Regions from separate parts of the Streptomyces sp. NPDC006512 genome, predicted to be linked through region 1. Evidence: riboswitches for the same ligand, from Rfam matches in the RefSeq annotation. Region 1 holds a riboswitch; each other region holds the start of a gene.
What was found. Region 1 has a riboswitch for cobalamin ahead of ABZZ17_RS18120 (CoA-acylating methylmalonate-semialdehyde dehydrogenase). Riboswitches for the same ligand answer to the same signal wherever they lie in the genome.
Positions count from the first base shown of each region.

Region 1 (3,938 bases):
ACCTGCGCGAGGCCCTGGCCGGGGAGGTCGCCGAGGCCCGGGTGTCCTCCTCCGACCTGGCGGAGCTGGCCACGCGGATGCCGGCGGTGGCCGCGGTGCTGCTGGACCTGGGGCGGCGCGGCCAGCTCCTGGCGGAGCGCCTCGCCGACGCGGCCGACGGCCGCGACGTGGTGGCCGACGCGCCGCGGTCGCCCCACGAGGAGATCCGCGAGTTCTTCTACCGGCGGCAGAACTACCTCCACGACGCCGACCTCGCGGCCGAGGCGCTGGCCCGCGAGATCGGGATCCGCCCGGGGGACGTCGTCCACGCGCTGACGCGCCGGCTCGCCGGCCGGCACGGGGTGAGGATCGCCGCGGACTGCGACCGGCTGCACCACTACGACGCCGCCGGGCGCGTCCTGCACCTGTCGAACCGGCTCCGGCCGGGACAGCAGGCCTTCCGGATGGCGACCCAGCTGGGGCTGATCGAGTACGGCGACGAGCTGGACCGGCTGGCGGCCGAGGACTTCCCGGCCGGCTCCCCCGTGCACGCTCTGGCGCGGATCGGCATCGCCAACTACTTCGCGGCCGCGCTGATCCTTCCGTACACGGCCTTCCATACCGCCGCCGAGGAGTTCCGGTACGACATCGAGCGGCTCACCGACCATTTCGGTCTCGGCTACGAGACGGTCTGCCACCGCCTGAGCACCCTGCAACGTCCCAGGCTGCGCGGGGTGCCCTTCTCCTTCGTGCGCGTGGACCGGGCGGGGAACATGTCCAAGCGGCAGTCCGCGACCGGCTTCCATTTCTCCCGCGCGGGCGGCACCTGCCCGCTGTGGAACGTGTACGAGGCCTTCGCCGCGCCCGGCCGGATCCACGTGCAGGTGGCGGCCATGCCCGACGGGCAGCGGCACCTGTGGACCGCCCGGGCCGTCACCCGCCACCGCGGCGGCTGGGGCGAGCCGGGGAAGACCTTCGCCATCGGCCTCGGCTGCGAGATCCGGCACGCGTCGCGGCTCGTGTACGCCGACGGCCTCGACCTCGGGAACGCCGCGGCCGCGACGCCGATCGGAATGGGGTGCCGGCTCTGTGAGCGGCTGGACTGCCCGCAGCGGGCCGTGCCGCCGCTGGGCCGGGCCCTGGCGGTGGACGAGAACAGCAGCACCTTCGTCCCGTACCCGGTCACGGGCGCTCCCGCCGGGCCGGGGCGTGGCTGAGCGGGGGCCGGCCGGTCAGTCCAGGCGCCGCGCCTCGGCCGGGGTGACCGGCTCCCCCGCCCGTACGGAGTGCAGGACGTGGGCGAGGACTTCGGCGCCGCGGACCACGCGCGGGCCGGGGCGGTTGAAGTAGGCGGGCCCGTCCAGGACCCAGACCTCCCCGGCCCGTACGGCGGGCAGTTCCTCCCAGCCGGGCAGGGAGGTCAGCAACTCGCGCTCCCGCAGGGTGCGTTCGGGAGGGAAGCCGCACGGCATGACCAGGACGACGTCGGGGCGGGCCGCGCGGACGGCGTCCCAGGTCATCGGCGTGGTGTGCTCGCCCGGGGCGGCGAGGAGCGGTTCGCCTCCCGCGCAGGAGATCTGCTCGGGGACCCAGTGGCCGGCGGGCCAGAGCGGGTCGAGCCATTCGACGGTCACCACGCGGGGCCGGGCGCGGCCCGCGGTCAGCCGCCGCACCCCGTCGAGCCGCGCCCGCAGTTCCTCCCGGCGCCGCTCGGCCCGCTCCCGTACGCCGAGCAGCTCCCCGACCGTGACCAGGCAGTCCAGTACGTCGTCGAGGGTGCGCGGCTCCAGGCTCAGGACGCGCGGTCCGGCGTCGAGGACGCGCACGGCGCGGGAGACGCCCGCGTAGGACACGGCGCAGACGTCGCACAGGTCCTGGGTGAGGACGACGTCCGGCGCGAGGGCCGCGAGCGCCCCGGTGTCGAGGGTGTAGAGCGAGGAGCCGGAGTGGGCGGCCCCGCCGACGGCGTCGGAGATCTCCCGGCTGCTGAGTTCGTCCGCCGCCCATTCGGCCCGCGTGACGACCGGTACGGAGGCGACCGCCCCGGCCGGCCAGTCGCATTCGTGGGTGCGTCCGACCAGGTCGGGGGCGAGACCGAGGTCCGCGACGATGTCCGTGGCCGCGGGGAGGAGGGAGACGATGCGCATGGACCGACTGTAGGCGCGCGGCCGGCGGGGGTGGACTTACTAGGACGTCCAACTATATGTTCGTGCCCATAAGGTCCGCGGTGCAGGGAAGCCGGTGAAAAACCGGCACGGTCCCGCCACTGTGACCGGGGAGTGTGCTGCCGTCCAACGCCACTGACGAGGGCTGTCGGGAAGGCGGGTGGCACGCGGGGATCCGGGAGTCAGGATACCGGCCGCGGAACGTTCCGTGTTGTCCACGAGGATGGAGAAGACACGCATGGCACCGGTTTGTACCCACGACCCTGGTGATCCGGCGGAGCGCGCGCACACCTCCTTCGCGCGTTCGTAGTCCCACGGCCTTCCCCAGCGACGCGCCCGACCGGGCGCGGCCGCCGGTCCGCCGTGCCATCCCCGGATCCGCACCTGACGAGAGCAGGCACCCATGGTCCGCGAACTCACCCACTTCATCGGCGGCAAGCACGTCACCGGAACGTCCGGCCTCCACGCCGACGTGTACGACCCCAGCACCGGCTCCGTCCAGGCCCGCGTCCCGCTCGCCGGGCGCGCCGACACCGAGGCCGCCATCGCGGACGCCGAGGCGGCCCAGGCCGACTGGGGGCAGTGGAACCCCCAGCGGCGCGCCCGCGTCATGCTGCGTTTCCTCCAGCTGGTGGAGGGCGAACGGGATTCCCTGGCACGGCTGTTGTCCGCCGAGCACGGCAAGACCGTCGCCGACGCCCACGGTGACCTGCAACGCGGCCTGGAGGTGGTCGAGTTCGCCGCCGGCATCCCGCACCTGCTCAAGGGCGAGTTCACCGACAACGCCGGGACGGGCATCGACGTGCACTCCCTGCGCGCGCCGCTGGGCGTCGTCGCCGGGATCACCCCCTTCAACTTCCCCGCCATGATCCCCCTGTGGCAGGCCGCGCCCGCCCTGGCCTGCGGCAACTCCTTCGTCCTCAAGCCCTCCGAGCGGGACCCCTCCGTGCCGCTGCGCCTCGCGGAGCTGTTCCTGGAGGCGGGCCTGCCGCCGGGCGTGCTCAACGTGGTCAACGGGGGCAAGGAGGCCGTCGACACCCTGCTGGAGGACCCGCGGGTCCAGGCCCTCGGCTTCGTCGGATCGACCCCGATCGCGGCGCACATCTACGCGACCGCCGCCGCCCACGGCAAGCGGGCCCAGTGCTTCGGCGGCGCCAAGAACCACATGATCGTGATGCCGGACGCGGACCTCGACCAGGCCGTCGACGCCCTGATCGGCGCCGGGTACGGCTCCGCCGGCGAGCGCTGCATGGCCATCGCCGTGGCCGTGCCCGTCGGCGAGGAGACCGCGGACGCGCTCGTGGCGAAGCTGAGGGAGCGGATCGCGACCCTGCGCATCGGCCGCTCGGACGATCCCGACGCCGACTTCGGACCGCTGGTCAGCCGGGACGCCCTCGACCGGGTGAACCGCTACGTCGGCATCGGGGAGGCGGAGGGCGCCGAACTCGTCGTCGACGGACGCGGGTTCACCCTCGCGGGGCACGAGAACGGCTTCTTCGCCGGCGCCTCCCTCTTCGACCGGGTCTCCCCGCGCATGCGGATCTACCGCGAGGAGATCTTCGGCCCGGTGCTGAGCGTCGTACGGGCCGCCGACTACGAGGAGGCCCTGCGCCTGCCCACCGAGCACCCGTACGGCAACGGCGTGGCCATCTTCACCCGCGACGGGGACACGGCCCGGGACTTCACCCGGCGCGTGGGCGCCGGCATGGTCGGCGTCAACGTCCCGATCCCCGTGCCCGTGGCGTACCACACCTTCGGCGGCTGGAAGCGGTCCGGGTTCGGCGACCTCAACCA
Region 1 is NZ_JBEXPG010000023.1:94,425-98,362, forward strand. Features, by position in the region: gene ABZZ17_RS18110 (short-chain fatty acyl-CoA regulator family protein) at 1-1,196, shown strand, start outside; gene ABZZ17_RS18115 (cobalamin-binding protein) at 1,212-2,126, opposite strand; cobalamin riboswitch at 2,181-2,358, shown strand; gene ABZZ17_RS18120 (CoA-acylating methylmalonate-semialdehyde dehydrogenase) at 2,548-3,938, shown strand, end outside.

Region 2 (3,938 bases), on a different contig from region 1:
GAGGTTGGAGACCTGCGGCTCGATGCACTCGTAGACGCCCGCGATCGAGGCGATCGTCGCCGTCGGCGCGATGGCCAGGAGCAGGGAGTTGCGCATGCCGGTCTTCGCGACGCGGGCGCGCAGGGCGTCCCAGCGCTCCGGCCAGTTCAGCTCGACGTCGTAGTGGTCCGGGTGCAGGACACCGCGGGCGGTACGGGTCTTGTCCCAGGCCGGCAGCGGACCGCTGCGCTCGGCGAGGTCGCAGGAGGCCTCGTACGCGGCCAGCATGATCCGCTCGGAGAGCTTCGTGGACAGCGCCCGCGCCTCGGGGGAGTCGAAGGGCACCTTCAGCTTGAAGAAGACGTCCTGCAGACCCATCGCGCCCAGGCCGACCGGACGCCAGCGGGCGTTGGAACGCCCGGCCTGCTCGGTCGGGTAGAAGTTGATGTCCACCACGCGGTCGAGGAAGGTCACGGCCGTACGGACGGTCTCGTCCAGCCGCTCCCAGTCGATGTCCCCGTCCACGACGAAGGCGCCCATGTTGACCGAGCCGAGGTTGCAGACGGCCGTCTCGCCGTCGTCGGTGACCTCGATGATCTCGGTGCACAGGTTGGAGGAGTGGACGACCGAGCCCGGCTCGGCGGTCTGGTTCGCCGTGCGGTTGGAGGCGTCCTTGAAGGTCATCCAGCCCTGGCCGGTCTGCGCGAGGGTGCGCATCATCCGGCCGTACAGGTCACGCGCGGGCATGGTCTTGCGGGCCAGGCCGTCCGCCTCGGCCTTGCGGTAGGCGGCGTCGAACTCGTCGCCCCACAGGTCCACGAGCTCGGGGACGTCGGCCGGTGAGAACAGCGACCACTGCCCGTCGGAGTTCACGCGCCGCATGAACTCGTCCGGCACCCAGTGGGCGAGGTTCAGGTTGTGCGTACGGCGCTGGTCCTCACCGGTGTTGTCGCGGAGCTCCAGGAACTCCTCGATGTCCGCGTGCCAGGTCTCCAGGTAGACGGCGGCGGCACCCTTGCGGCGGCCGCCCTGGTTGACCGCGGCGACGGAGGCGTCGAGGGTCTTCAGGAACGGGACGATGCCGTTGGAGTGGCCGTTGGTGCCGCGGATCAGGGAACCCCGGGCGCGGATGCGGGAGTACGAGAGGCCGATGCCGCCGGCGTGCTTGGACAGGCGCGCGACCTGGTGGTAGCGGTCGTAGATCGAGTCCAGCTCGTCCAGCGGGGAGTCCAGCAGGTAGCAGGAGGACATCTGCGGGTGCCGGGTACCGGAGTTGAAGAGCGTGGGGGACGACGGCAGGTAGTCGAGGCGGCTCATCAGCCGGTAGAGCGAGGCCACTTCCTCGACGGCCTGGACGGTGTCGTTCTCGGCCAGGCCGCAGGCCACGCGCAGCATGAAGTACTGCGGGGTCTCGATGACCTGACGGGTGATCGGGTGGCGCAGCAGGTAGCGGCTGTGCAGGGTGCGCAGGCCGAAGAACCCGAAGCGGTCGTCGGCGCCCTCGGCGAGGGTGTGCTCGACCAGCGCGTCCAGGCGGGCCGCGTGGGTCGTGACGAACTCGGCCGTGCGGTCGGCGATGAGCCCCTCGCGGTGGCCGACGGCGACGGACGCCGAGAAGGACGTGGAGCCCTGGCCCGCGGCCTCGTCGCGGACGGCCAGCGTCAGCAGCCGGGCGGCGAGGCGGGAGTACGCCGGGTCCTCGGAGATCAGACCGGCCGCGGCCTCGGTGGCCAGCCCGCGCAGTTCGGCCTCGTCGGCGACGGAGCTGCGGCCGCGCAGGGCGGCGGCGGCGACCCGGCCGGGGTCGGTGTCGGGGAGGTCGGCCGTCAGCTCGGTGAGGGTACGCAGCAGTGCGGTCCCCGGGCCCTCGGGCGTGAGCGCAGCCTCGGTGTCGGACTGGGCGGACTCGGCGCGCGGTGCGGCAGGCGCGATGGTCACGGGGGGAGCTCTCCCTCGCTCGGCCCGGTCTTCGACGGGGCGGGGCGAGCGGGCGCACGCGGGAAGCCCACGGACCGGCCCGGACAGGGCAGGCGGTACGTGCGCCGCGTGGCGTCCACCGGCCCAACCGCGAGGCCCGGACGTATCGGCACCCGGTTCGGTTGAGCCGGGCGCGCTGTCGGCAGGTCCTCGGACTTCCGGACGCACCAATGGGTGCACTTCATACCGTTGCGGGACAGTTCCGGATTCGCACCGGATTCCCCTGCGACGACAGCAGCCATGAGCATACATGTGGGGGCGGCCCGTTGCGGTAGCCCCCACATGTTGTGTCGGCGTGGCTACTGCTCGGGTGCGTACAGCTCCAAGGCGTAGGTGAGCAGGGGCACCGAGGGGACCGGGGACCAGTCCCGTTCCGGGGTGCGCACGAAGCCCAGGCGCTCGTAGATCCGGTGCGCGGCGGGGCTGCCCGGCTGGGTGGAGAGCACCAGCCGGGACACTCCCGGCAGGGCCCTGGCGCGGTCGGCGCAGGCCCGTACGAGTGCTTCGCCGGCGCCCTTGCCCCGGCCGGCGGCGGCCACGGCGAGCATCCGGAACTCGGCCTCGCCGGGGCCCGCGATGTCGGCGAGGGGGCTGCCCGGAGGGGCGAACGTCACACCGCCCAGCAGGCGTCCGTCCAGTACGGCGACGAGCACCTCGCCGGATCCGGCCCGGCCCGCGACGTCCCGAAGCGTCCGCTCGTACGTGTCGTCGGTGTTGGCTTCGAGGAGCCCGTCCTCCAGGTAGGCCCGCGCGGTGATCCCGCCCAGCTCTTCGTATTCGGCGGGCTGCGCCGCCCTGATCACGATGTCCATGCGTCGAGTGTGCGCGACGGCCGCGGGCGGACGCCCGGATCCCGGCGGTCCGGTGCCGGGCACGCGCGAGGGCCCCGCCGGACGAGGCCGGCGGGGCCCTCGCGCGTGCCGCTCAGCAGCAGCGGAAGCCCTCCCGGGGATCCGCCTCGCGGGCGTCGGTGCGGGCCCGCTCGAAGGCGCGCCGGGTCATGACCTCGGCGTGCGGGTCGTGGGCGCGGGCGTGGGCCACGTAGCGGTCGTACGCGGCCTCGCCGGAGAACTCCCGTACGTAGAACCGGGCCTTCGACAGCGCGCCCCGGACCCCGCTCACCGCGCGCGCGGCGCTCGTGCCGCTCATGCGACGGGGGTCTTGGCCCGGCCGCCGCCCGCGTCGAGGCCGGCCGCCGCGAGTTCGGCCTTCTCCTCGGGCGTGGCGATCAGCCCGGCCGGGGCTACGATCTTCGACTCGGTCCACGGGACCTCGGACAGGCGCACCGTCTCGGGGTGGGCGATGGCCTTGAAGCAGGTCCGGGCCGCGTCCACCAGCACGATGACGATCAGGACCGCGAACAGCACCGACAGCACCCCGTCGACCGTGGCGTTGGTGACGACGGTGTGCATGTCGCCCATGGTCTTGGCGGGCGGCAGGACCTTGTCGGCGTCGATGCCCGCCTGGTACTTGTCGCGCTGGGCGAAGAAGCCGACCTTCACGTCCTCGGAGAAGATCTTCTGGTAGCTGGCGGTGAGGGTGACGGCCACGTCCCACGCCAGCGGAACCCCGGTGACCCAGGCCCACTTGAGCCGGCCCGACTTCACGAGCAGCGTCGTGCAGACCGCCAGGGCCACTGCCGCGAGCAGCTGGTTCGCGATGCCGAACAGCGGGAACAGCTGGTTGATGCCGCCCAGCGGGTCCTTGACGCCGACCCACAGGAAGTAGCCCCAGCCGCCGACCACTATGGCGCTCGCCAGCCACACGCCCGGCTTCCAGCTGACGTCCTTGAAGGACTTGTGCACGTTGCCGAGGGTGTCCTGGAGCATGAACCGGCCCACGCGGGTGCCCGCGTCGACCGTCGTCAGGATGAACAAGGCCTCGAACATGATGGCGAAGTGGTACCAGAAGGCCTTCATGGCGGTGCCACCGATGACGGCCGAGAAGATCTCCGACATTCCGAGTGCGAACGTCGGCGCTCC
Region 2 is NZ_JBEXPG010000012.1:30,277-34,214, reverse strand. Features, by position in the region: gene ABZZ17_RS11285 (ribonucleoside-diphosphate reductase subunit alpha) at 1-1,917, opposite strand, end outside; cobalamin riboswitch at 2,080-2,214, opposite strand; gene ABZZ17_RS11280 (GNAT family protein) at 2,256-2,768, opposite strand; gene ABZZ17_RS11275 (YbdD/YjiX family protein) at 2,881-3,105, opposite strand; gene ABZZ17_RS11270 (carbon starvation CstA family protein) at 3,102-3,938, opposite strand, start outside.
Region 2: another riboswitch for cobalamin. It lies ahead of ABZZ17_RS11285 (ribonucleoside-diphosphate reductase subunit alpha); the one in region 1 lies ahead of ABZZ17_RS18120 (CoA-acylating methylmalonate-semialdehyde dehydrogenase).

Region 3 (3,938 bases), on a different contig from region 1:
AGCGCGCGGCCCCGCTCGATGGCGAAGTCCACGCCCGAGAGCACGGCCGGGCCGTCCTCGTAGGCGTAGCCCGCGCCGACCAGCTCCACCAACCGGGTCACGGATACAGCTCCTTCAGTACGAGGGTCACGCCGACCAGGGAGATCAGCAGGGCGGCGGACGCCGTGAGGAACCGCCAGGACAGGGTGGCTTCGGGGACGAGCACGCGCAGGGTGCCGTCGTAGCCGCGCCCGGCGAGCCCCTCCTGGAGCCGCCCGGCGCGGTCGAAGGCCCGGACGAACGAGGTCGCCGCGAGCCCGGCCAGCGAACGCCACACCGCGGCCCGGTTCGTGTGCCCGAGGCGGGCCGCCTGGGCCCGGCGGACCTGGGCCGTGGCGTCCAGCAGCAGGAACCCGATCCGGTACATGACCAGGGCCACGTCGACGACGGGCGCCGGCACCCCGGCCCGTACCAGCCGGGGCAGTACGTCCGACACCGGGGTGGTGAAGGCGAACAGGAGCACGCCCAGCGAGGCCGCCGAGGTGCGCAGCAGCAGTTCCCCGGCGTGCCGGGGCCCGTCGGGGGCCAGCGAGACGAATCCGCCCGGGCCGCCCAGGGACACCAGCAGCGGCAGCGCCCCGGTGCAGCAGAAGCCGAGCGGGACCCGGAAGGCCCGCCACAGCTGCCGCCCGGCCACCCCGGCGGGGCCGAGCAGCACCGCCAGGGTCGCCGCGGCGACCAGCGGCCCGCCGGGCCAGGGCGGCAGGCACACGGCGGTGACCGTCAGGCCCAGTCCCAGCAGGGCCTTCTCCAGTGGATGGCGGCGGCGCCAGCGGCTGCTGTGCGCCGCGACGTCGATCGGCAGCACCGCGCTAGCGCTCCGCGCCGGTCGCGGACGCCGGAGCCGGGCCGGCCCCCGGGTCCGTGCCGGCGGGGTCGGCGGTACCGGCCGCGGCGGCGAGCGCGGCGCCCTGGCGGCGGCCCTTGCGCACGCCGAAGTAATAGGCGAGGACGCCCGCGCCGAGTGCCGCCTGGAGGGCGAACAGGGCCGACTCGATCTCGCCCGACGGGGGTTCGTACAGCGGGGAGAACCAGGGCTCGTAGTCCGGCTTCAGCTCGGTGATGGCCGCCTCCGCCTGCGCGTCGGCGCCCGCGAACGGCTCCTCCTTGCCCTCGCCGAGTCCCAGCGCGAGCGGGAGCACGGCCAGCGCCGCCACCAGGAGCAGCAGCAGCGTGTTGATCTTCGCGTTCCTGGTCATCAGAGCGCCGCCTCCTGCTTCGTCTTCGTCCCGGTGAGCTTGGCGACGCCGAGGCGCACCAGGTCGGACTTGCTGGACTGCATGAGCAGCCGCACCACGAGCACGGTGAGCAGGCCCTCGCTGACCGCGAGCGGGATCTGGGTGAGGGCGAAGATGCCCGCGAACTTCTCCAGCGCGCCGACGAAACCGCTGCCCGGGTCCGGGAAGGCCAGCGCCAGCTGGACGGAGGTCACGCAGTAGGTGATCAGGTCGGCGAAGAAGGCGCCGAAGAAGACCGTCACCATCAGCGGCACGTCGAACTTCTTCAGCAGCCGGTAGACCCCGTAGCCCGCCCACGGGCCGGCGACGGCCATCGAGAAGACGTTGGCGCCGAGGGTGGTGAGTCCGCCGTGCGCCAGCAGCAGGGCCTGGAACAGCAGGGTGATCGTGCCGAGCACCGCCATGATCGGCGGCCGGAAGAGGATGGCCCCCAGTCCGGTGCCGGTGGGGTGTGAACAACTGCCCGTCACCGAAGGGATCTTCAGGGCGGACAGGACGAAAGTGAACGCTCCGGACGCTCCGAGCAGCAGGGTGCTCTCCGGCTTGGCCTTCACCTCGCGGGTGAGGGCGCGGACACCGTGGACGACGAAGGGAGCGGACGCGGCGCCCCAGGCGACCGCGTGCAAAGGGGGAAGGAACCCCTCGGCTATATGCATGAGTAGAGAGACCTCTCCAGCACCTCGTGGATGGACGACGCGCCCCGGCCGGTCTCCTGGCTCACGGGTACTGATGCCCTGGCTCCGCCTTCCCGGGGCCGTGCGGTCTCCCGCGCGGAACCCAGTGGCTTCCCGCAGGAGTGGAGCCGGACTTCCCGATCACAGTGGCGAGGGCCGCACCGGTTTCCCACCGGTTTCCCGAACACCAAGGCCCGCTGACAGTAGTCGTCCGCGCCGACCGGTAACAACCCGCCCCCGTGCGCGGGGGTGACCGGAGGCCGTCCGGCGGTGCCCCGGAAGGGTGCGGTCCGATGGCGGTCCGGGCCCCGGCCGGTCAGCGTGGGGGGCGTGGCTGACACCTCCTCCGGCGCTCCCGCCTACTCCGACCTCTCCGCCGTCTACGTGAACTGCACGCTCAAGCGCTCGCCCGAACCCAGCAACACCGAGGGGCTGATCGCCAGGAGCCGCGCCGTCATGGAGGCCGCCGGCGCCCGGACCTCACTGATCCGGGCCGTCGACCACGACATCGCCACCGGTGTCTGGCCGGACATGACCGAGCACGGCTGGGAGACCGACCAGTGGCCGGTCCTCTACAGCCAGATCATGGACGCCGACATCCTCGTGCTCTGCGGCCCGATCTGGCTCGGCGACAACAGCTCCGTCATGAAGCAGGTCATCGAGAGGCTCTACGCCTGCTCCTCGATCCTCAACGAAAAGGGCCAGTACGCCTACTACGGGCGCGTCGGCGGAGCGCTGATCACCGGCAACGAGGACGGCGTCAAGCACTGCGCCATGAACGTCCTCTACAGCCTCCAGCACCTCGGCTACACGGTCCCCCCGCAGGCCGACGCCGGCTGGATCGGCGAAGCCGGCCCGGGACCCTCCTACCTGGACCCCGGCTCGGGCGGCCCGGAGAACGACTTCACCAACCGCAACACGGCCTTCATGTCCTGGAACCTCATGCACCTGGCCGCGCTCCTCAAGCGCGCGGGCGGCGTCCCCGCACACGGCAACCAGCGCTCCCTGTGGGACGCGGGCTGCCGCTTCGACTTCCCCAACCCCGAACACCGCTGATCCCCGTACCCCGTCCGTCCGGGATCCGGCGGCACGACGCCGGGGGCCCGGGGTGTGCGACACCCCGGGCCCCCGGACGGCGTGCCGGTCAGGTCAGCACGTGTTGGGGTGCGAGACGTCCACCACGACCCGCTCCGGGTTGTGCAGGACGGTGACGCCGTAGGCCGGCCGGGTGTCGAAGGCGGCGCCGAAGGTCACGTAGCCCTCGTAGTCGCCGGTCATGGCGAGGCCCTTGAGCTTGCTGAGGTAGATCTTCTGGAGCTTGGGGCCCTTGTAGACGTTCTGACCCGCGTCGTCGTGTCCGGCGGCGGGGTGCAGACGGATCTCCAGGAAGTACTTGCCGGCCAGCGGGACCGGCTTGCCGGACCCGTCGTAGACCAGCTTGGAGACGGGGCTGACGTTGACCTCGGGTACGTACCCCTGGAGGTCGATCACGATCCGGTCGAAGGTGCAGTGCCCGCCCCAGCGGGCGTTCACGACGAGCGGAGTCTGGGTGGTGGTGGCCGACGTGGAGGAGGCGGCGGCGGTGGCCGGACCGGCGAGCGCGAGCCCGGCGGTGAGCAGCGCACCCGTGGCCAGGGCCACGATCCGCCGACGGCTCGGACGATGCAGGTGACGCATGACGTCCCCCCGATTCTTCAGAGACGGGGACAAGGGTGTCACCGGGTAGGACACCGCCCGGGGGCGCATGGTTGCACGGCCCGCGGGCCGTTTTCCGGGAAGACCGGCAGGCGGGTGCGGCAGGGGGGGCTCCGGGGCCCGTCAGTGGGCCAGCAGGGCGCTCAGTTCGGCGTCGAGGTCGTAGTGGCGCCGCTCCTGCCCGCGCGGCACCAGGGCGGTCATCCGGCGGCACAGCTCGCGGACGTCCTTGGCCCGGGCGGAGACCACGCAGCTCTGGAGGCCGTTGCTGAAGGCGAGGAAGACCCGCGGC
Region 3 is NZ_JBEXPG010000034.1:87,139-91,076, reverse strand. Features, by position in the region: gene ABZZ17_RS23770 (ATP-binding cassette domain-containing protein) at 1-101, opposite strand, end outside; gene cbiQ (cobalt ECF transporter T component CbiQ) at 98-847, opposite strand; gene ABZZ17_RS23760 (energy-coupling factor ABC transporter substrate-binding protein) at 852-1,238, opposite strand; gene ABZZ17_RS23755 (energy-coupling factor ABC transporter permease) at 1,238-1,933, opposite strand; cobalamin riboswitch at 1,962-2,158, opposite strand; gene ABZZ17_RS23750 (flavodoxin family protein) at 2,282-3,007, shown strand; gene ABZZ17_RS23745 (hypothetical protein) at 3,101-3,628, opposite strand; gene ABZZ17_RS23740 (SsgA family sporulation/cell division regulator) at 3,770-3,938, opposite strand, start outside.
Region 3: another riboswitch for cobalamin. It lies ahead of ABZZ17_RS23755 (energy-coupling factor ABC transporter permease); the one in region 1 lies ahead of ABZZ17_RS18120 (CoA-acylating methylmalonate-semialdehyde dehydrogenase).